Regions from separate parts of the Streptomyces sp. NPDC001843 genome, predicted to be linked through region 1. Evidence: predicted binding sites of a transcription regulator. Region 1 holds the regulator's gene; the other holds the start of a gene.
The links. The regulator HspR, encoded in region 1, represses chaperone genes until heat shock. The targets are predictions, from matches to a motif close to TTGAGNNNNNNNNNCTCAA.

Region 1 (11,030 bases):
AACACCGAGCGAAGCAGTCTGTTACGCATAGTCGGCTTCATCCTCACTTGAAGGTCCCCTTTTCCCCCGTCACGTACGACGATGGCTCATTCGGGCACGTGGTGGCCACAGAATCAGTGCATCATGTTCCTGCATGTTCAGGATATTGGGGGGTGGAGATTTAGTGGCGAATCGGCCAAAAGCGGCACATCCCCATGCGATGACGCAGCTCTGTGAAGAAGGCAGCCGCCTCTACACCAGCGCTCTCAGTACGGGACGCATCGCCCGCTCGGACACGGACACCGCCCCGTGCCTGATCGAATTCGCCCTGCTCCACCCCGATCCCGACGACCCCGACTGGCTGCGCCCGGTACCCCCGGCGGTCGCCCTCGCCCAGCGGCTCAACCCCATCGAACGGGAGATAGCCGAGCACAGGCGCCTGTCCGTCGAACTCGCCGAGGTCTTCGAGCCGTTCATGGCGCTCAGCACGGTGGCGACGACAAGCAGCGACTCCATCACGGTGCTGGAAGGCAGCGAGCGGATCAACGGGGCGCTCAACCTCGCCACCTCCCAGTGCCAGACCGAACTCGTCACGGTACAGCCGTCCGACCGCATCTCGGAGACCAGTCTGCTGCAGGGACTGGAGCGGGACCGGCCCCTTATCGAACGTGGTGTGAAGATCCGCAGCCTGTACCAGCACACGGCGCGGTACAACCCGGAGAAACTGGCCTATGCCGCCCAGCTCTCGGACGGCAAGATCGAGTACCGCACCATCGACGAACTGGTCGAGCGCCTGATCATCGTCGACGGCACGGTCGCCTTCATCCCGGTCCGCGAGGACCACAAGATCGCCCTGGAACTGCGTCAACCCGGCCTGGTCCGCTATCTCATGAAGGTCTTCGAGTACCTGTGGGACCGAGCCGTCCCGATGAGCGCCGGCGGGCCGTACGAAGTCGACGCCGAGGGCATCACCGAGATCCAGCACTCCATCGCCAAGCTCCTGGTGGAGGGCCATGTCGACGAGGCCATCGCCCGCCGCCTCGGCATGAACGTACGGACCTGCCGTGCCCACATCGCCAAGCTGGCCCAGGCCCTGGGCAGCGGCAGCCGTGCCCAACTCGGCTACCTCATCGCCCAGTCGGGCATCCTGAACAAGAACGGCCCGCTGCCGGAGCCGGACGGCCGCCGGTGAGCGGCATACCGTCGCCGCACCCGGAGCACGGCCCCGAGGAGCTCTGCCGCGCGGCATCGGAACTGTACGCACAGGCCCTGCGGGACGGCGGGATCGACGGCACCGAGGCCGAACGGGCGCCCTGCCTGCTGGACCTGGGTCTGCTGCAGCCGGCCGTCGCGGACCCGGGGCGGCTGGAGCCGGTCGCCCCGACCGTCGCCCTCAACCGCCTCCTGCGCACCTCCCGCTCCCGCATCGCCGACGAACAGCGCCGCGAGGAACGCCTGGTGGAGCTCTTCGATCCCCTGATGCGCATCGACGCACCGCACTCCGCCACCACCGCCACCCCCACCCTGCGCCTCCTCAGCGGCAGCGACCGCATCAACCGCGCCCTCGACGAGGCCATGGCCGAGGGCCGCGAGGAAGTCCTCTGCATCCAGCCGTACACCGGCCTCGGCGGCCCACGCGGCGACATCGCGCAGACCGAGGCCTACGGCCGCGACCAGGCGCTGCTGGACCGCGGCGGCCGTATCCGCACCCTCTACCAGGACACGCTGCGCCACCGGCCCACCATCTACGCCTACAACGAGCAGCTGAAGGGCGACACGGCGGCCCGCACCCTCGACGAACTGCCCGACCGCCTCGTCGTCGTCGACCGTACGGTGGCCTTCGTCCCCGCGAGCGAGGACGGCACCGGCGCCCTCGCCCTCGAGGTCCGCCACCCCGCACTGGTCAGGTACTTCGTCACCACCTTCGACCGGCTCTGGCACCTGGCCACCCCCATGTACCCGGAAGCCGTCCGCCGCCCCTCCCTCGACGGCGTCACCCCGCGCCAGCGCGCGATCGCCGCCCTCCTCGTCGAGGGCCACACCGACGCCGTCATCGCCGACCGCCTCGGCATGAACGTCCGCACCGCCCGCGTCCACATCGCCAAACTCGCCGCCACCCTGGGCAGCGAGAGCCGGGCCCAGCTCGGCTATCTCATCGCACGGTCGGGGATCCTCGACCGGGAAGCCTGACCACGGCCGGCTGCGCCGTGCGCGGCGGCCCGTCCAGCCCCACCTGGGCGATCCGCACCCCCAGCTGAGTACGGCTGGCCGCCCCCAGCGTCTCCGACAGCCGGGCGATGTGGGCCCGGCAGGTGCGGACGCTGATACCGAGCCGCTCGGCGATCACCGCGTCCTGATGACCCTCCGCCAGCAGGGCCGCGATGGACTGCTCGCGGTGGGAGATGCCCTCGATGCCGGTGTCGGGCAGCGGCGCGGTCAGCGGGATGGCCAGCCGCCACAGCCTTTCGAAAACCGTCACCAGGTATTCGACCAGCGCGGGATGACGCAGTTCCAGCGCCATCGTGCGGTCGGCGTTGGCGGGGATGAAGGCCACCGTGCGGTCGAAGAGGATCAGCCGGTCGATGACCTCGTCCAGGGTGCGGGCCTCCACCGTGTCACCCATCAGCTCCAGGTAGTTCAGCAGCCCCTGCCCGTGCCGGGCCACGTGCGTGTACAGGTCGCGCATGCGCACGCCCCGGCCGCGCAGCGCCAGCGCCCGGTGCAGTCCCTCGGTGAGCTCGTCCTCCCGCCGGATGCCGCCGGGCTGCACGGTCAGCACCTCGGTGGTGCAGGCCTCGGTCGCCTCGTCCATCGCGGCCTGGATCCGGGACAACCCGTCCAGGACGCGGATGGCGGTGCCCTCCGCCGAGACGGACGCGGCAGGCTGCGACTGCCGTCCCAGACCGGCGTACCGCTCGAACGCGGACACCGCCGAGCCCACCCGTCGCTGGCTCTCCCTAACTTCGTCGTACACCCCGCGCAGCAGCCGGGTCATGACCTCCTGCGGGGAGGTCGGCACCAGCCAGTCCATGTCGTCGGGGTCCGGGTGCAGCAGTGCCAGCTCCAGCAGGCAGGGCACCGGTTCGGCGTCCGTGCGTGCCACGCGGCCCCGCCGTACGGCCCGGGAATACACGCGATCCCCGGCCTCGCACAGTCGGTCGGCACCGTGGGGATGCTCCTCCGTCCCGTGCCCGGCCATCGCCCATTCCACCCCCGGTTTGCGGCCTCTTCCGCAGCGCAACTATGCGCGGCCCCGACCGGGTCCGCAACACGGCTCTCCGCGCCACGACCGACGTAAACCACTGGTATGGCCGGTTATCGCCCCGCCCCCGCCCGCCGCACTGCAACAAGCTGATGGTGGTGCGCCTCAAGCCACGGGTGCATCGTGGTACCGCCTGCTCCGGGCGCCAGGACGCCCGGTGGGGCCCGGTCGGGCTTCCCCGTCCGACCTGGGCCGCCGCATCGCGCCCACGGGGGTGGCGCGATGCGGCAGCCGGCCGGCGCCGTGCCCGGGGGCGGCTACTTCAGGCCGATGGCCGCGCAGTCCGCCTTGAGCTTGGGCGTGCAGATGTCGTCCACCTTGTAGATGCCGTCCGCGAGGACGGTGCTCTTGATGGTCTTCTGCGTCAGGGCGTTCACCGTGACCAGCTGGGCGGGGATGTCCTTGTTGGTGGGGCTGTCGACCTTGTCCTGGGTGAGGGAGTCGAACTGGATGTCCCGGCCCTGCAGCTTGGCGACGGCCATCTCCGCGGCGGCCTGGGCCAGGTCCGGGTAGGGCTTGTAGACGCTCATGTACTGCTCGCCGGAGACGACCCGCTGGACCGCCGACAGCTCCGCGTCCTGGCCGGTGATGGGCGGAAGATGGGTGACGCCCGCGTTGTGGAACGCGTCGACGATGGCACCGGCCATGGCGTCGTTGGCGGAGTAGACGGCGGCGATGTTGTCCTTGCCGATCGTGTTGATCGCCTTGGTCATCTCCTTCTCGGCGTTCTTCGGGTCCCAGAGGGGGGTGTCGTAGCTGTCGGCGATGGTCACCTTGCCGTTGAGCTCGGAGAGCGCGCCCTCCTTGAACTGCGCCGTGTTCGGGTCGGTGGACGAGCCGTTGATCATCACGACCTTGTCGGAGGTGTCGGCCTGCGGGCCCAGCGCCTCGAGCAGGGTGCGGGCCTGGACCTCACCGACGAGCTCGTTGTCGAAGGAGGCGTACGCGTCGATCGGGCCCTCGGCCAGCCGGTCGTAGGCGATGACCGGGATGCCCGCCTCATGGGCCTTCTTCACCATGGGGGCGATGCCGTGCGAGTCGACGGCGTCGAGGACGATCAGGTCGACCTTGTCGTCGATCATCTGCTGCATCTGGCGGATCTGCGTCTTCAGGCTCGACCCCGCGTTGGCGTACACGGTCTTGCCCTGCTTCTTGGTGAGCTCGGAGATCCGGTCCCGCATGATCGGGTAGTCGAACTCCGCGTACCGCGTGTTCGTCTTCTCCGGCATCAGGACGCCCACGGTGACGTCGTTGCCCTTGGTCGGGCTTGCGTCGCTCGAGTCCCCCGTCGCGTTCAGCATGCCGCAGCCGGCGAGCGAGAGGGTCATCGTGGTGGCGGCCACGGACAGGGCGATACGACGCATTCGAGGGCTCACTTCAGGGGTTTCGGGACGCGGCGGCTCCTATGCCACCCAGATGTCTGAAAAGCCAACGCGTCGCCCACCACCGGCGTCAAGCGGAATCACTTAACGAGTGCGCAACACCACGCTCCGCAGCACCTGTGAAGGCGGAGCGGAATCGCCTCCAAACGCCCTTTACGGACCCTTCACCCAGCGGGAGTTCACGTGTGGGTAAAGATCGGTGCAACCAACTCCATACCTCGCGAGTCGCGATCGTCGGCAGCGCGAACGCCCACTCGGGTCGCCGCCCCGATCCGAGCACAGGAGCGAACGATTCACGACGCGCACGTCCCCACCGGAACGTCCCCCCGGCACCGAAGGGCACGGCGAAGGGGCCCGGAGGTTCACCCTCCGGACCCCTTCGGCGTGCGCGTGCGCGTCAGTCCGACGGCCCCTGCCGCTTCGGACGCCAGACCACCAGCGCGCTGGTCTGCTGGACCTCCTGGTACGGGACGAGGTCCCGCCGGTAGGAGGCGTGCACGGCGGCCTCGCGCTGACGCATCGCCGCCGCCGCGCCGTCCAGCGCCGCCTGCATCTCCGCGACACGGGACTGGAGGGCGGCGACCTGGTTCTCCAGTTCGATGATGCGCTTGATGCCGGCCAGGTTGATGCCCTCGTCCTGCGACAACTGCTGCACCTGGCGAAGCAGTTCGATGTCGCGGGCCGAGTAGCGGCGGCCCCGGCCGGGAGTGCGGTCGGGCGAGACCAGGCCCAGGCGGTCGTACTGGCGCAGCGTCTGCGGGTGCAGGCCGGAAAGCTGGGCCGCCACCGAGATGACGTAGACCGGGGTCTCCTCGGTCAGTTCATACGGGTTGCGTCGACGGCCGTCCATCCCACTCAAGCTCCCTTCGCAGCCTCGAACAGCTCAGCCCGCGGATCCTCCCCCGCGGTCGCCTCGCGATACGCCTCGAGCGCGTCACGAGCCTTCCCCGACAGGTCCTTCGGAACACTCACCTCGACGGTGACCAACAGGTCGCCGCGGGTGCCGTCCTGGCGGACCGCGCCCTTGCCCCGCGCCCGCATGGTGCGCCCGTTGGGCGTGCCCGGCGGCAGCTTCAGCGTGACGGCGGGGCCGCCGAGGGTCGGGACCCTGACCTCGCCGCCGAGGGCCGCCTCGGCGAACGTGACGGGGACGGTGACCGTGAGGTTGTCGCCCCTGCGGCCGAACACCGGATGCTCACCCACGTGCACGACCACGTACAGGTCACCCGCCGGCCCGCCCCGCTCGCCGGGCGCGCCCTTGCCGCGCAGCCGGATGCGCTGCCCGTCGGTCACGCCGGCCGGGATACGGACCTGCATGGTGCGGGACGACTTGGCCCGGCCGCTGCCCTTGCAGTCCATGCAGGGGTGTTCCGCGATCAGACCGCGGCCCTTGCAGTCGGGGCAGGGGTCGGTGAGGGAGAAGCCTCCCCCGGAGCCCCGGGCGACCTGGCCGGTGCCGACGCAGGTCGGGCACACACGCGGGGTGCCGTTCTTGTCGCCGGTGCCCGAACAGGCCTTGCACGGTGCCTGCGAGGACATCCTGAGCGGGACCGTGGCCCCCTCGATGGCCTCCGTGAAGCTCAGCGTGACCTCGGACTCGATGTCCTGGCCGCGCCGGGGCTGGGTGCGTGTGGTACCCGCACCGCCCCGGTTGAACAGGCCCCCGAAGACGTCACCGATTCCGCCGCCGAAGCCGCCGCCCTGGGCACCGCCTCCGGCTCCGCCGCCGAAGAGGTCGCCCAGGTCGAAGTTGAACGATCCGCCACCCGCTCCCGGCCCGGGGCGGAAGCCCCCGTTGCCGAAGAGCGCGCGCGCCTCGTCGTACTCCTTGCGCTTCTTGGGGTCACCGAGGACGTCGTTCGCCTCGGAGATCTCCTTGAAGCGCTCCTCGGCCTTGGCGTTGCCCTTGTTGGCGTCCGGGTGGTTCTCGCGGGCGAGCTTCCGGTACGCCTTCTTGATCTCGGCCTCGGTGGCGTCCTTGGGGACGCCGAGGACCTTGTAGTAGTCCTTCTCGATGAAGTCCTTGGTGCTCATCCCCGACGCCCCTCCTTCCCGTCAGTGTCTACGACGTCAGCCCTCCTCAGGGCCGTTGTCCTTGTCGTCGTCCGCCGCCTGGGCCTCGTCGGCCCCCTCGGCCTTGACCGTCTGCGCGCCGGGCTGCGGCTCGGCCACGGCCACCCGCGCGGGGCGGATGGTGCGCTCGCCGATGCGATACCCGGGCTGCAGGATCGCCACGCACGTCGTCTCGGTGACGTCCGGCGCGTAACTGTGCATCAGGGCCTCGTGGATCGTCGGGTCGAAGGGCTCGCCCTCCTTGCCGAACTGTTGCAGGCCCATCTTGGCCGCGACGGTCTCCAGCGACTCGGCCACCGACTTGAAGCCGCCGACGAGTTCGCCGTGTTCCCTCGCTCGCCCGATGTCGTCCAGCACGGGCAGGAGCTCGGTCAGGAGGTTCGCGATGGCGATCTCCTTGACCTGGATCCGGTCGCGCTCGACGCGGCGGCGGTAGTTCTGGTACTCGGCCTGGAGGCGCTGGAGGTCCGCGGTGCGCTCGCCGAGCGCGGTGCGCACCTGGTCCAGCTGGGCCACCAGACCCGCTGTCTGGCTCGCGTCCCCGGCCGGGGCCGCCTCCTCCTTCGGGGAGGAGGCGGCCTTCGGCTCGGCGTCTTCAGGGGTGGCGCCGGAGGGGACGTCGGGCTTCTCGTCGAAGCCCGGGGTCTCCTCCGTCACGCGGCACCGTCCTTGCGCTCGTCGTCCACGATCTCGGCGTCGACGACATCGTCGTCGGCCTTGGCCTCACCGGCACCGGCGGACTCGCCACCGGCGGCCTGCGCGGCGTCGGCGTACATGGCCTGGCCCAGCTTCTGGGAGACGGCCGCGACCTTCTCCGTGGCGCCCCGGATCTCGGCGGTGTCCTCGCCCTTGAGGGCTTCCTTCAGTTCGCCGATCGCGCCCTCGACCTCGGTCTTGATCTCGCCCGGGACCTTGTCCTCGTTGTCCTTGAGGAACTTCTCGGTCTGGTAGACGAGCTGCTCGCCCTGGTTGCGGCTCTCGGCGGCCTCGCGGCGCTTGTGGTCCTCCTCCGCGTACCGCTCGGCCTCCTCGCGCATGCGGTCGACCTCTTCCTTCGGGAGCGAGGAGCCGCCGGTGACGGTCATCTTCTGCTCCTTGCCGGTGCCGAGGTCCTTCGCCGTGACGTGCATGATGCCGTTGGCGTCGATGTCGAAGGAGACCTCGATCTGCGGGACGCCGCGCGGCGCCGGCGGCAGACCGGTCAGCTCGAACATGCCGAGCTTCTTGTTGTACGCCGCGATCTCGCGCTCGCCCTGGTAGACCTGGATCTGCACGGACGGCTGGTTGTCCTCGGCCGTGGTGAAGATCTCGGAGCGCTTGGTCGGGATCGTGGTGTTGCGCTCGATCAGCTTGGTCATGATGCCGCCCTTGGTCTCGATACCGAGGGACAGCGGGGTGACGTCGAGCAGCAGGACGTCCTTGACCTCGCCCTTGAGGACACCGGCCTGGAGCGAGGCGCCGATGGCGACGACCTCGTCCGGGTTCACGCCCTTGTTGGCCTCCTTGCCGCCGGTCAGCTCCTTGACGAGCTCGGCGACGGCGGGCATACGGGTGGAGCCACCGACGAGGACGACGTGGTCGATCTCGTTGATGGAGATGCCGGCGTCCTTGATGACGTTGTGGAACGGCGTCTTGCAGCGCTCCAGCAGGTCGGCCGTCAGCTGCTGGAACTGAGCCCGGGTGAGCTTCTCGTCCAGGTGCAGCGGGCCCTCGGCGGACGCGGTGATGTAGGGAAGGTTGATCGAGGTCTCGGTGGACGAGGACAGCTCGATCTTCGCCTTCTCGGCGGCCTCGCGCAGACGCTGCAGGGCCATCTTGTCCTTGGCCAGGTCCACGCCGTGACCGGACTTGAACTGCTGCACCAGGTAGTCGACGACGCGCTGGTCCCAGTCGTCACCACCGAGGTGGTTGTCACCGTTGGTGGCCTTCACCTCGACGACGCCGTCGCCGATCTCCAGCAGGGACACGTCGAAGGTGCCGCCGCCGAGGTCGAAGACGAGGATCGTCTGGTCGTCCTTGTCCAGGCCGTAGGCGAGCGCGGCCGCGGTCGGCTCGTTGACGATGCGAAGGACGTTCAGACCGGCGATCTCGCCGGCCTCCTTGGTCGCCTGGCGCTCGGAGTCGTTGAAGTACGCCGGGACGGTGATGACCGCGTCGGTCACCTTCTCGCCCAGGTAGGACTCGGCGTCGCGCTTCAGCTTCTGCAGGATGAAGGCGGAGATCTGCTGCGGGTTGAAGGGCTTCCCGTCGAGCTCCATCTTCCAGTCGGTGCCCATGTGGCGCTTCACCGAGCGGATGGTCCGGTCCACGTTCGTGACCGCCTGGCGCTTGGCGACCTCGCCCACCAGCACCTCGCCGTTCTTGGCGAAGGCGACGACGGACGGCGTGGTCCTGGCACCCTCGGCGTTGGTGATGACGGTGGGCTCGCCGCCCTCCAGAACGCTGACGACGGAGTTAGTCGTGCCCAGGTCGATGCCGACCGCACGTGCCATGGTTGATTCCTCCAGCTGACTTGAGTGGAACAGGCTCAAGTGTGCATGAGGCGGACCGCTGGGTCAACAGACATGAGTCGACTGGGCTCAAGTCTTATCCGTTCCTTACACGCAACCGCCCTGTGACCTGCGTGGATGCATCACCGGAGTCCTGTGTGGAGCCCTGCGCGGGCGGCCTGAAGGAGGCCCGAACGGGTGACGTGAAGGAGGTCTGGGCCGGTGTCCGGGTGAAGGTCTGAACGGGTGTGCGGGTGGAGGTCTGCGCGGGCGTCCTGGTGGAGGTCTGGACCGGTGTCCCGGTGAGGGTCCGGGTCGCCGTCCGGGGTCCGGTCTGTGCGGGTGCCCGGCGACGGGCCCCGTACACGGGGACGCGCAGCAGTCCGAGCACGACCGCCGACGCCCCGCCGACCACCCACAGCACGGCCGGCTCCCCCGCCCACCCGCTGTGCACGAGCACCCCGGCCAGTACCGCCGCGAAGGCCCCGGCCCCCAGCAGCGCGGTGACCGTGGGCGGCGTGGGCCCGAGCCGCCGCAGCCGGTGGGCGAGGTGGTCGGGCCCGCCGCGCAGCAGCGGGCGCCCGGCCATCAGCCGCGAGACGACCACGAGGACCACGTCCGCGGTGGCGACCGCGGTGAGCGGGAAGAGGACCCGGGCGCTGGACGCGAGCGGGTACCCCGCCCGGGCGAACACGGCGGCGGCGGCGAGCAGGAAGCCGGTGAACAGCGACCCGCAGGCCCCCAGACCGATCCGGGCCGGCGGCCAGTTGTGCATGAGGAACCCGGTCAGGGCGGCGGCGAGCACGCTCAGCAGCACCGCGAGCCCGTCCATCACCTCGGCCGCCGCGCAGGCGCCGGCGCCGAAGGCGGTGACCACCCCGACCGTGCCCGCGAGCCCGTCGGCGTGGTCGAGGGCCCGGAAGGCCAGCGCCGCGAAGACGATCCAGGCGACCGCGAGCAGCCCGGCGGGCAGCCCCGTCTCCTCGTACGGCACCACGAAGGCCGCCGCCACCGCCGTACCGCCGACCAGCACCCGCGCCCGCAGCCGCCACACGTCGGCGGCCAGCCCGAGCGCGGCGACGCCCACCCCCGCGACCAGCAGCCGCGCCACCCCGTCCCCCAGGGGTGCCACCCGCGTCCACTGCCCGGTCCCGGCGACGAGACAGGTGACGGCCACGACGGCCAGCCCCCCGAACAGCGGCACCGGCCGCTGTCGCCGCCGGTCGACGATCCCGGCCCGCAGAACGGGCCCCCTGAGCAGCGCCGCGAGCACGGCGGTCAGGAGGAAGGCGGTGGTGGCGGCGATGATCCCGTAGAGCACGGCTCTAAATTAGGCCCGAAAGTAACAATTCTGGATGAATAACACGATCAGATTGCCGGACGGGCTCCCCCTCGGCCCCTCTGCGGCCTCCGCTCAGGCACACCTCAGCGACCCATATCACCCCGCACCCGGCTGCATCCCGACGGAAGATGGGGGTAGTCTCAGACGGACTGCATAAGTTACCGCTTAGTAATGTCGCTCGGTTAATTCGAGGCCGCCTCAGGAGCCCCAATGCAACTCGCCGCGATCATCGTGTCGCTGGTCCTGATCGTGGTCGGCGTGGCACTGTTCGGCCGCGCCCTCCTGCAGATCTACAACTTCATGCGGCTGGGCCAGCCCGTGCCGGCCGGTACGCGGACCAACGATCCCACACAGCGCACCCTCACCGTGGCCAGGGAGTTCGTCGGCCACACCCGGATGAACCGGTGGGGCGTCATCGGTGTGGCGCACTGGTTCGTGGCGGTGGGCTTCTTCACCCTGCTGCTGACGATCGTCAACGCGTTCGGCCAGCTGTTCAAGGCCGA
Region 2 (11,030 bases), on a different contig from region 1:
AACTGGTGATCACCGGCGGGGTCCTGTTCGCCGCGGTGGTCATCGACTCGCTGGCGAGACGCTCGCAGGAGGCGCACGGACGGGCCTGACCTCGCGGCCCGTCCGTCGCGCGCTTCGAAGTCCACGCGGTCGCCGTGTCAGAGCGGGTCGTCCGGCAGGGCGATGCGGGCGGTGATGCGCTTGCCGACCGGCTCCCGCTGCACCTCGAAGCCCTGGGCGACCGCCATGACGATCTCCAGCCCGTGCTGGCCGACCCGGCCCGGGTCGGCGGCCCGCGCCACCGGCAGCACCGGGTCGCTGTCCCACACCCGAACTTCCACCAGGTCCCCGGTGATGCGCAGTTCCATCAGCAGCGGGCCGGGAGCGTACTTGCGGGCGTTGGTGACCAGTTCGCTGACCACCAGCTGGGTCACGTCCACGGCACGGGTGGACACCGGCAGCCCGTACTCGGCCTGGACACGTGCGAGGAAACCCGCCGCACGATGACGCGCCTGAGCGATACAACTGCCGTCTTCCTCAAGGGCGATGATGTCCTCCAGGTCGGCGTCCGTCACGCCTTCACCGCCAGGGGCCGACTCCACTGGATCCATAGCTGTTCCCCCGTTCACGCGGCTGCTTGTACCCGGCGCACCCCTCGGTATGCCCGCGCGTCAAGCGGTGGAGCCGAACGGATGTGTGGCCGCGTGGCTTCGGGGCAGGCTACCGACGCACGTAATGGACCGAGAGACATCAGCGGGCGGGTTGGTGAGGAGACGTTGACAGGCATCCACGAAGCGGCACAGTCCGGCCGGCCGGCGATCGGCCACTCCACCGTGGACGGCATCCGCGTGGTCACCCTCAGCGGCGAGTTCGACCACACCGTCCGCGAGCACCTCGGCCAGGCCCTGCTGCCGCCCGGCGACGCCACGCGGCCGCGCACCGTCATCGACCTCAGCGGTGTGACCTTCATGGACTCCAGCGGTATCAACGCCCTGATCAGCGCTCACACCGCCGCCGAGGACGCCGACGGATGGCTGCGCCTGGCCGGACCGCGGGAACCCGTCGCACGCATCTTGCGCATGGTCGGCATCGACGCCCTGATCCCCTGCTACCCCGACGTGGGGCAGGCGCTGGAGAGCTGACTCGCCCCGTCCGTGATCGCATCGTTCCGCCCGCCGGTACTGTACCGACAGCACCGACCCGGGAAAGGACGACAGCATGATCATCTTCGGTACCAGGGGATACCTGTACCAGCTCGCGATACTGACGCTGGTGTGCGGCCGCTGCGGCAATCCGGCCGCGCACACCCTCCGTAAGCGCGTCACGAAGTTCACCCTGTTCTTCGTGCCGCTGTTCCCGATCTCGACGAGGTACAGCACCCAGTGCACCTTCTGCGGCGCGGAGCAGAAACTGACCAAGGAGCAGGCGGAGCAGCTGCAGGCCCAGGCCGCGGGCGGCTACACCGGTCAGCCGGGCGGGCAGCCGCAGCAGCAGCCGTACCAGTCCTGACAGGTCACCGGTCGTGCCCGGACCGGACGGACCGGATGCGGCGGCTCGCGTTGGTAGCGTCGGGGTGTGCCGTGCCGGCCGGCACGGCGTGCCGTTCCTTCGACCGAGGAAGACCCGATGTCCCCGACGATCCGCAGAGCCGTGATCCCCGCCGCCGGGCTCGGCTCCCGGCTGCTGCCCCTGACCAAGGCCACCCCGAAGGAGATGCTGCCGGTCGGCGACAAGCCGGTCGTCGAGCACACGGTGCGCGAACTCGTGGACTCCGGCATCACCGACATCACCATCGTCGTCTCGGGCGGCAAGTCCCTGATCCAGGACCACTTCCGGCCGAACCCGGAACTCGTCGCGCAACTGAGGGCCGCCGGCAAGACGGCCTACGCGGACGCCGTCGAGGAGGTCGCCGAGCTGGCTCACCGGGGCCACATCACCTACCTCGACCAGCACGGTCCGTACGGCAACGGCACCCCGGTGCTGAACGCCGCCCGCAACATCGGCGACGAACCCGTGCTGGTGCTCTGGCCGGACGACGTGTTCGTGGCCGAGGTGCCCCGCGCCCAGCAGTTGATCCGCGCCTACGAGCAGACCGGCTGCCCGGTGCTGGCCCTGATGCCGATGGACCCGGGTGAGTCCCAGCGGTACGGCGTACCCGTCGTGAAGGAGGATCTCGGCGGCGGCACGCTGCGCATCACGGGCCTGGTGGAGAAGCCGGAGCCCGCACAGGCGCCGTCCTCGTACGCGGCCATCGGGGGCTACGTCGTCACTCCCGGCATCATCGACGAGCTGCGTGAGCAGACGCGCCGCTGGTACGAGCACCAGAGCGGCGAGGTCTACCTGACCGACGCCATCAACGCCTACGCCGCCACCCGCGCGGTGTACGGCCAGGTGATCCAGGGCCGTTGGTACGACACCGGCAACCCGGCCGACTACCTCGTCGCCCAGATGGCCTTCGGCCTCGCCCACCCCGAGTACGGGCCCGTCCTGCGCGCTCTGGTCGGTGAACTCGAGGCCGGGTCGGGCACGGCGCCGGGGCCCTGACGCCGGCCCGTCACGTTTCCGCAGGCGGCGGGCGGGGACTCGCCGGCTGTGGTGGCGTACGGAGCGGAGCAGCGGATACGGGTGCCGGCGCTGCGGGCCGGGTGGCTGACGCAGACGTTCGTCCACTGGGCCTACCCGCCCGAGGCGGTCCAGGCCCTGCTGCCCGACGAGCTGGTGGTGGACGAGTACGAGGGCGCCGCCTGGGTCGGTCTCACACCGTTCGTCATGGCCGATGTGCGTCCGTCCGTCGTTCCCGCCGCGCTGCCCGGACTGCCCACCTTCGCGGAGACCAACCTGCGCACCTACGTCCGGCACCGGGGCGGGCGGGACGGGCTGTGGTTCCTGTCCCTCGAGGTGGCGTGCCCGCTGATGCTCGGGGCCCGTGCCATCGGTGCGCCGTACCACGCCGGCACACTCCGTGTCTCCCGGGACGCCGGCACCGTCGTCTACGAGGGCTCCCGGTGGGGCGGCGAGGCCTCCTACCGTCTGGTCGTCCGCCCCGGGGACCCGGTCAGGCCGACGGAGCGGGACGTGTGGCTGACCTCGCGCTGGCGGGCGTACACCCGTCGGCTCGGCCGCTTGTGGCAGACACCCGTGGAGCACGAGCCGTGGCCGATGGCCCGCGCCACCGTCGACGTGCTCGACGAGACGCTCACCGCGGCGGCGGGCCTTCCGGCGCCCAAGGGCCGTCCCGTCGTGCACTTCTCGGAGGGAGTCCGGCATGTTCGGCTCGGGGTGTCCCGGCCGTACGCCCCCTGACGGGGCGCGGCACGGACGGCGTCCCCTGCTCCGTTTCACCGGCTGGATCGCCGGTATGGGCACGTCCTCGGGGACGCGGATCGTACTGGGGCACTGGCAGCGGTCGCCGTTCGGGCCGTTCAGCGATGTGATGGTCGAGCGGGCCGACGGGGAACGGCTGCTGCTGGCTCCCACCCGCCGCACGGCCGACTTCGTCAGCGGCGTCTACGTCTTCGACACGGTGCGGGTCGTGCCGGTCGACGTGAGCGTGGCGGACGGCGTCTGGACGGTGACCGCCGGGCCGCTCCGGCTGCGTTTCACCCCGGGCCGACGAGGCCTTCTCGGGTACCTGCTGCGCGCCGTCCCGGGCGTGGTCGCCCGCCGGCCTGCGTGGAGCGCGCTCACGGACCGGCCGGCCCGGCTGCTGCTGCCCGGGGTGCGGACCCGGGGCAGCGCCGGCGGAGGCCACCGGGAGTGGTACGGGGCGCGGGACCTGCGGCCCGTCCGAGCGGTGTCCGCGGTCTTCGCGGGCCGGGACCTCGGCGCCGCGGCCCCGGTGGAACCGCCGGTGCGTTTCGGGTTCGGTTCCGTTCCCCGCGCCCCCTCCCTCACGCGGGTCGTCACGACGATCGCGCCGTCGGCCGGCGGAGCGCCCGCCGCGGGGTGACGCGCGCTCCGCCGGGCCGGGTCAGAACACGCCCTTGTACCCGCCCCAGCCGGTGGCGACCTTCGTGCGGCCGCCGAAGGAGCCCTTGCCGTCGCCGGCGTTGCGCCACAGGGTGCCGGCGGTGTCCCGGGAGACGAGGTCGGCCTTCGCGTCACCGGTGATGTCGCCGACACCGACGACGACGTCGTAGGACGAGCCCCAGTCGTCGAAGACCTTCACGCGGGACTTGAAGGTGCCCGATCCCGTGCCGTTGTAGCGCCACAGTTCGTTGGACTTGTCCTGGACCAGCAGATCGCCGTGGCCGTCGCCGCCCAGATCACCCGCGCCGACGATCTTCTTGTATCCGGACCAGTCGGCGTACAGCTTCACCCGGGACGACAGCTTCCCGGAGCTGGTCGCCTTGTACAGGTAGACCGTGTGCGTCGAGGAGTCGCGCGCGATCAGGTCCGCCCGCCCGTCCCCGGTGACGTCTCCGGGCGAGGTCAGCACGTCGTACTGGTTGAATCCCGTGCCCAGCGAGGTGTACGGGGTCGAGGTCGTCACGGCCTTGCCGCAACCGGGCCGGTACCCGCGCAGCGTGCCGCTGCTGAAGCGCACGAGCACGTCGTTGCAGCGGTCGCCGTTCAGGTCGCCTACGGGGACGGCCCTGACGGAGGTCGCCCATCCGGATCCGGAGACCTTGCCCGAGTAGGCGCCCGCGCCGTCACCCTTCTGGATGGTCAGGCTGCCGGAGGAGTCCAGGGTCAGCAGGTCGCCTATGCCGTCGGAGCCGGCGAGGTCACGCCGTACCGCCGCGGCTCCGGTCACCTTGACGGTGCCGGAGGTGGACAGCGTGGCGCGGCTGCCGTCGGCCGGGACGGCGGTGAGGGTCCAGGTGTAGGAGCCGTTCGGCACCAGCGTGCCGCCCGCCTGTGCTCTGCCGTCCCAGGAGACTCTCACGGCGCTGCGGGTCTCGCCGCCCTGCCAGGTACGCAGCACCGCGCCCGTGGTGGCGCTCTTGAGGGTGACCTGCCAGGAGGCCGCCGGCTTGGACAGCCACCACCGCCCCTCCCAGCGTGCCCCGCCACCGTTCGCGGCGAAGGAGGACGGGGTGGTGGAGTCGGGCACGGAGAGCCTGGACGGCAGGTCGATGCCGGTGTAGGCGCTGACGACGTGGACGGCACCGTCCACGCCCACGTAGGCGATCTTGTTGGAACGGCGGTCGATCGTCCAGGTGACGCCCCGGGTGTCGGCGGCCGTCGTGGGCGCGACGCCGGTGATATCCCACATGGGGTAGTTGACGTCGTTGATGACTTCCTGCAGCCGGATCGCCCCCTTGGCGGCGTCGTAGTAGCCGTAGAAGTTGTCGCCGAGGAGCACGTCGCCGACCGGGGCGGGGTAGGTCTGCCCGACGGCGACGGCGCTCCCCGCGCGCGTCAGCCGATGGTGCCGTGCAGGCACGATCCCCCCTGTGTTGAGTTGTTCCGACTCAGACCCATTTCTCGCACATGCGTTCGTGAGCATACAGCCGCCTCACCCGTCTCGCCGGGCTTCGGTGGACACCACCCAGACCGAAGTCCCAGCTCGCGGCGGGCGGGAAGGTGGCGGGACAATGGAGGCGCACGAGGAGGGAGACCCAGATGGCGCGTCCGGTCGGCATTGACCTCGGTACGACGAACTCGGTGGTCGCGGTCCTCGAGGGAGGCGAACCCACCGTCATCACCAACACGGAAGGCGCGCGGACCACCCCGTCGGTCGTGGCCTTCGCCAAGAACGGCGAGGTACTGGTCGGGGAGGTCGCCAAGCGGCAGGCCGTGACCAACGTGGAGCGCACCGCCCGTTCCGTGAAGCGGCACATGGGAGACCACGGCTGGCGGTTCCCGGAACACGGCGACGGCATCGACGGCAAGCGGTACACCGCGCAGGAGATCTCCGCGCGCGTGCTGCAGAAACTCAAGCGGGACGCGGAGGCCTATCTGGGCGAGGACGTCACCGACGCCGTGATCACCGTTCCGGCGTACTTCGACGACGCCCAGCGGCAGGCCACCAAGGAGGCCGGTGAGATCGCCGGGCTGAACGTCCTGAGGATCATCAACGAGCCGACCGCGGCGGCGCTGGCGTACGGGCTGGACAAGGAGAACGACCAGACCGTGCTCGTCTTCGACCTCGGCGGCGGCACCTTCGACGTCTCCCTCCTCGAGATGGGCGAGGGCGTCATCGAGGTGAAGGCCACCAACGGCGACACGCACCTGGGCGGTGACGACTGGGACCAGCGCATCGTCGATCACCTGGTCAAGCAGTTCAAGAACAACTACGGCGTGGACCTGAGCAAGGACAAGATGGCCGTGCAGCGCCTGCGGGAGGCCGCAGAGAAGGCCAAGATCGAGCTGTCCAGCTCCTCGGAGACCACCATCAACCTGCCGTACGTCACGGCCTCCGCCGAGGGCCCGCTGCATCTGGAGGAGAAACTCACCCGCGCCCAGTTCCAGCAGCTGACGAGTGAGCTGCTCGAACGGTGCAAGGGGCCGTTCCAGAACGCGATCAAGGACGCCGGCATCGAGGTGTCGGGAATCGACCACGTCGTCATGGTGGGCGGTTCGACGCGGATGCCCGCCGTGACGGAGCTGGTCAAGGAGCTGACCGGCAAGGACCCGCACAAGGGCGTCAACCCGGACGAGGTCGTGGCCGTGGGCGCGTCGCTGCAGGCCGGTGTGCTCAAGGGCGAGGTCAAGGACGTCCTGTTGCTGGACGTCACCCCGCTGTCCCTGGGCATAGAGACCAAGGGCGGCGTCATGACCAGGCTCATCGAGCGCAACACGACCATTCCGACCCGGCGTTCGGAGATCTTCACCACCGCCGAGGACAACCAGCCCTCGGTGACCGTGCAGGTCTACCAGGGCGAGCGGGAGATCGCCGCGTACAACAAGAAGCTCGGCATGTTCGAGCTCACCGGTCTGCCCCCGGCGCCGCGCGGCGTGCCGCAGATCGAGGTCGCCTTCGACATCGACGCGAACGGCATCATGCACGTCTCGGCGAAGGACCTCGGCACCGGCCGGGAACAGAAGATGACGGTCACCGGCGGCTCCGCCCTCCCCAGGGACGACATCGACCGCATGGTCCGCGAGGCCGAGCAGCACGCCGAGGAGGACCGCGGGCGGCGCGAGGCGGCCGAGACCCGCAACCAGGCGGAGCAGCTCGTCTACCAGACGGAGAAACTCCTCAGGGACAACCCCGACAAGGTTCCGGGCGACGTGCGCGGCGAGGTCGAGGGCGCCCTCGCCGACCTGAAGGAGAAGCTGAAGGGCGAGGACGCGCGTGCGATCCGGGAGTCCCTGGACCGCGCGGCACAGGCCGCGCAGAAGATCGGCACGGCTCTGTACGAGCAGTCGCGCGCCGAGCAGGCGGCATCCGGGTCTTCGGCGGCTTCCGGGGCTTCTGAGGGTTCCGGGGACTCGGGGGGTTCCGGGCCGGACGAAGAGGTGGTGGACGCCGAGATCGTCGACGACCAGGGCGAGAAGGACGACAGGGCAGGCTGAGATGACCCCGATCCGCCCGCGGAGCACGGCGGAGCTCGAGCGCCTGCTCCAGGAGCGCACCGCCGATCTGCAGCGGGTCAAGGCCGAGTACGACAACTACCGCAAGCGGGTGCGGCGAGACCGTCTGGCCGTGAGCCGGATCGCGGCGGCCAACGTGCTCACCGCTCTGCTGCCGGTGCTGGACGCCGTCGACCGCGCCCGTGCGTACGAGCCGGCGACGCCGGGGCTGCGGACGGTCGCCGACACGCTGGAGAGCCAGGCCGGCGCCTTGGGGCTGGTGGCGTTCGGGGAGGTGGGTGACGAGTTCGACCCGACCCGCCACGAGGCCCTCACCCACCATGTCCGGGAGGACGGCGACCGCCTGGTGTGCACGGCGATCCTCCGCCCCGGCTACCGCCTCGGCGACCAGCTGCTGCGCCCCGCCCACGTGGAGGTGACCGGCCCGCCACCCGCCACCGCCCGCATGATCGGCCCCGCCGTCCTGCCGTCCCGCGGTGACCTCACCGCGCGCCGTCCGCGCATCACGAGGGCGTGAGCGGGAGGTCGTCCGTGAAGGCGTTGACCGGCTGGGGGACGCGCCGGATGCCGTGCACGTCGAGGGCCGCGAGCGCCGCCCGGGGGTGCCAGGTGCCGGTGACGGCCACCCAGGTGTCGGCGGGCGGGGCGGGAGTCCCGTACATCCGTACCTTGACCGACTGCGAGTCGGCCGCGCAGCAGGTGAAGATGATGCGGGTCAGGTACCAGCCGCCGTCCTGCCCGGCGGGTGTGACGAAGCCGGTCATGCGGACGCTGCGGCCCCGCATGTCCTGCCGGCGGTCCTGCCGCACCCGGGCGGTGAAGTCCGTGAGGGTCATCGGCACGGGGGACGACGTGTCCGGCAGCGGGTCGAACCGCCTCCCCTGCTGCGGCGGCCGGTCGTTCGCCCGCGACGCCGTGTACGCGCCCAGGGCGGGAGGGGGGAAGAACAGGAGGCTCAGGGCGGGCAGGAACAGCAGCCAGGCGATCCGGGGAGCGGTGGAGTGGTCGTGGTCGTGGTCGTGCCCCTGGCCTCCGGCCTTCTCGCGGGCTGCCGCGGCCGCCAGGCCCAGCACCAGGAGCAGGACGCCCGACGCGATCAGCACAGGCCGCAGGCCCTCCTTGACGTAGCGCAGGCACAGGTCGGTGAAGAGGGCGGTGTGCAGCAGGCCGAGGCCGGTCAGGGCCAGCAGGAGTGCCTGGAGGACGCGCTTCACAGCAGCGCTCCCCCGATCAGGACGCTCGCCGCCACGGCCACCAGGGTCGTCGCCGTGCAGAAGCGCAGCGCGAAGGCCCGGCCGAAGGTGCCGGTCTGAAGGGCGATCAGTTTCAGGTCGACCATCGGGCCGACCACCAGGAAGGCGAGCCGGGCGACGGGCGAGAAGCCGGTGAGCGACGCCGCGACGAAGGCGTCGGCCTCCGAGCAGACGGCGAGCAGCACGGCGAGCAGGGTGAGGAACGGCACCGAGAGCCACGGCGAGCCGGTGAAGGCGTCGAGGACGGAGCGCGGCACCGCGACGTTGAACGTGGCCGCGGCCATGGCCCCGAGCACCAGATAGCCGCCCGCGTGCAGGAAGTCGTGCTGGAAGCCGAGGCGGAACTCCCGCCACCGGCTGTGACCGGGGTGGTGGCCGGTGTGCCGGACAGCGGGTCGCAGCCAGTCCTCCCGCCCCAGCCAGAGCCACAGCCAGCCCATCACGGCGGCGGTCGTCAGCGAGGCGAGCAGCCGGGCCAGGACCATGGCCGGGTTGCCGGGGAAGGCGACCGCGGTGGCCGTCAGCACGATCGGGTTGATCGCGGGCGCCGAGAGGAGGAAGGCGAAGGCGGCGGCCGGGGTGACGCCACGTCGGATCAGGCTGCCCGCGACCGGGACGGAGGCGCACTCGCAGCCCGGCAGGACGGCCCCGGCGACCGAGGCCACCGGGACGGCGAGCGCGGGGCGCCGGGGCAGCACCCTGGTGAACAGATCGGCCGGCACGAAGGCGTTGATGGCGCCGGACAGAGCCGTGCCCAGCAGGAGGAAGGGCAACGCCTGGACGGTGATGGCCAGGCAGACCGTGCGCCAGGCCGCCACGGCCGGGTGGTTCGCCCAGTGGGTGACCGTCAGCGCCAGGACCGAGCCGAGACCGACGGCGGTCACGAGGCCGACGGCGTACGGCCATGGTGCGATGGCACGGCGAGCGGCGGGGGTGGTGGGCGCGGACGGCAGCCCACTCCTCAGATCAACCAGTTCATCCGTTTCTGCCATTTTTACTCCGGATGTCGGATGTTCTGGTGAACATAAGCCCGCGTCACGGCCCGCGCCGACCGCACACGCCGCCGCTCACGAATGGCCGCACGAATACACTGAGCGCCGTGAGTGGGGAGCAGCCGTGAGTGGGGAGCAAGGGGGGCGGGCCGGCACAGGGACGCCGTTCGGCCGGTTGTTGCGGGAGCTTCGGCACAGCCGCCGTCTGACGATCGAGGAGCTGGCCGAGGCGTCGGGCATCTCCGGGCGGGCCATCGGGGACATGGAGCGGGGCCGGAGCCTGAGGCCGCACCCCGGCACCGTCACCGCGCTCGCTCAGGGACTACGGCTGGACGAGGCGGCCCGCGCCGAGCTGCTGAGCGCCGTCCGCGCCGCCCGTCCCGCCCCGTCGGCCGCCGCCACCGTCAAGGCGTCGCCGTACACGCTGCCGAGAGGTGTCCCGGACTTCGTCGGCAGGCACACGGAACTGTCCGTCCTGCGCGCCCTCGCGCAGCGGGCCGCCGGTGACGCCGATCCGGCGCCGCGGGGAGCGGACCCGGCGGCGATGCCGGTGGCGGTGGTGTTCGGCCCGCCGGGCAGCGGCAAGACCACGCTGGCGGTGCGGCTGGCCAAGGAGTCGGCGCCGTCCTTCCCGGACGGAACGTTCCTGCTGGACATGCGGGGCCTCGACGCCCAGCCGCTCCCGGCGGAACAGGCCGTGCTGCGTCTCCTGGGCGCATGGGGTGTGGGCGACGGCGAGCTGGCGCAGCTCGACGCCGAGGAGAGGCTGGCGCGTTACTACGCGATCAGCGCCGGCCTGCGCGCCGTACTCGTCCTGGACAACGCCGGCCACGAGGCTCAGATCAGGCCCCTGCTGCCGCGCGAGGGACGTCTGCTCGTCGTGGTGACCAGTCGCCGCACGCTCGCCGGCCTGGAGGGGGTGCAGCGCCTGGAGCTGGGGGCGCTGAGCCCCGAGGAGTCCGCCGCCCTGCTGCGTGCGGTCGTGGGTGCGGACCGTGTGGACGCCGAGCCGGCCGCCGCGCACTCCGTCACCGAGTTGTGCGGGCATCTCCCGCTGGCCCTGCGGGTCGCCGCCAACTGGGCGGCCACCCGCACCAACTGGAACCTGCGGCGGCTCGCCGACCGACTGGCCGACGAGGATCGCCGGCTGGACGCGCTCAGCGCCGGTGACCTGCGGGTCAACTCCGCGTTCGCACTCTCCTACTCCCGCCTCGCGCCCGGAGCCGCACGGATGTTCCGGCTGCTGTCGCTGGTGCCGGGAGGGGATTTCGGCATGCCGTCGGCGGCCGCGCTCGCGGCCGCGCCGCCGCCCGCCGCCGAGGAC

Region 2: the regulator HspR is predicted to act here: its motif matches at 5,382-5,400, upstream of dnaK (molecular chaperone DnaK).

Annotation. Positions count from the first base shown of each region.
Region 1 covers NZ_JBIATQ010000003.1:264,656-275,685, forward strand. The annotation lists gene ACFYZQ_RS09650 (hypothetical protein) at 1-29, opposite strand, end outside; gene ACFYZQ_RS09655 (helix-turn-helix transcriptional regulator) at 200-1,171, shown strand; gene ACFYZQ_RS09660 (LuxR C-terminal-related transcriptional regulator) at 1,177-2,169, shown strand; gene ACFYZQ_RS09665 (LuxR C-terminal-related transcriptional regulator) at 2,132-3,178, opposite strand; gene ACFYZQ_RS09670 (substrate-binding domain-containing protein) at 3,499-4,605, opposite strand; gene ACFYZQ_RS09675 (heat shock protein transcriptional repressor HspR) at 5,021-5,473, opposite strand; gene dnaJ (molecular chaperone DnaJ) at 5,479-6,657, opposite strand; gene grpE (nucleotide exchange factor GrpE) at 6,694-7,353, opposite strand; gene dnaK (molecular chaperone DnaK) at 7,350-9,188, opposite strand; gene ACFYZQ_RS09695 (MraY family glycosyltransferase) at 9,283-10,506, opposite strand; gene ACFYZQ_RS09700 ((Fe-S)-binding protein) at 10,738-11,030, shown strand, end outside.
Region 2 covers NZ_JBIATQ010000002.1:406,580-417,609, reverse strand. The annotation lists gene ACFYZQ_RS07255 (sugar ABC transporter permease) at 1-89, shown strand, start outside; gene ACFYZQ_RS07250 (ATP-binding protein) at 138-590, opposite strand; gene ACFYZQ_RS07245 (STAS domain-containing protein) at 756-1,121, shown strand; gene ACFYZQ_RS07240 (zinc-ribbon domain-containing protein) at 1,198-1,488, shown strand; gene ACFYZQ_RS07235 (UTP--glucose-1-phosphate uridylyltransferase) at 1,606-2,523, shown strand; gene ACFYZQ_RS07230 (YqjF family protein) at 2,572-3,282, shown strand; gene ACFYZQ_RS07225 (hypothetical protein) at 3,245-3,928, shown strand; gene ACFYZQ_RS07220 (FG-GAP-like repeat-containing protein) at 3,950-5,368, opposite strand; gene dnaK (molecular chaperone DnaK) at 5,548-7,443, shown strand; gene grpE (nucleotide exchange factor GrpE) at 7,445-7,978, shown strand; gene ACFYZQ_RS07205 (TIGR03943 family putative permease subunit) at 7,965-8,675, opposite strand; gene ACFYZQ_RS07200 (permease) at 8,672-9,706, opposite strand; gene ACFYZQ_RS07195 (helix-turn-helix domain-containing protein) at 9,831-11,030, shown strand, end outside.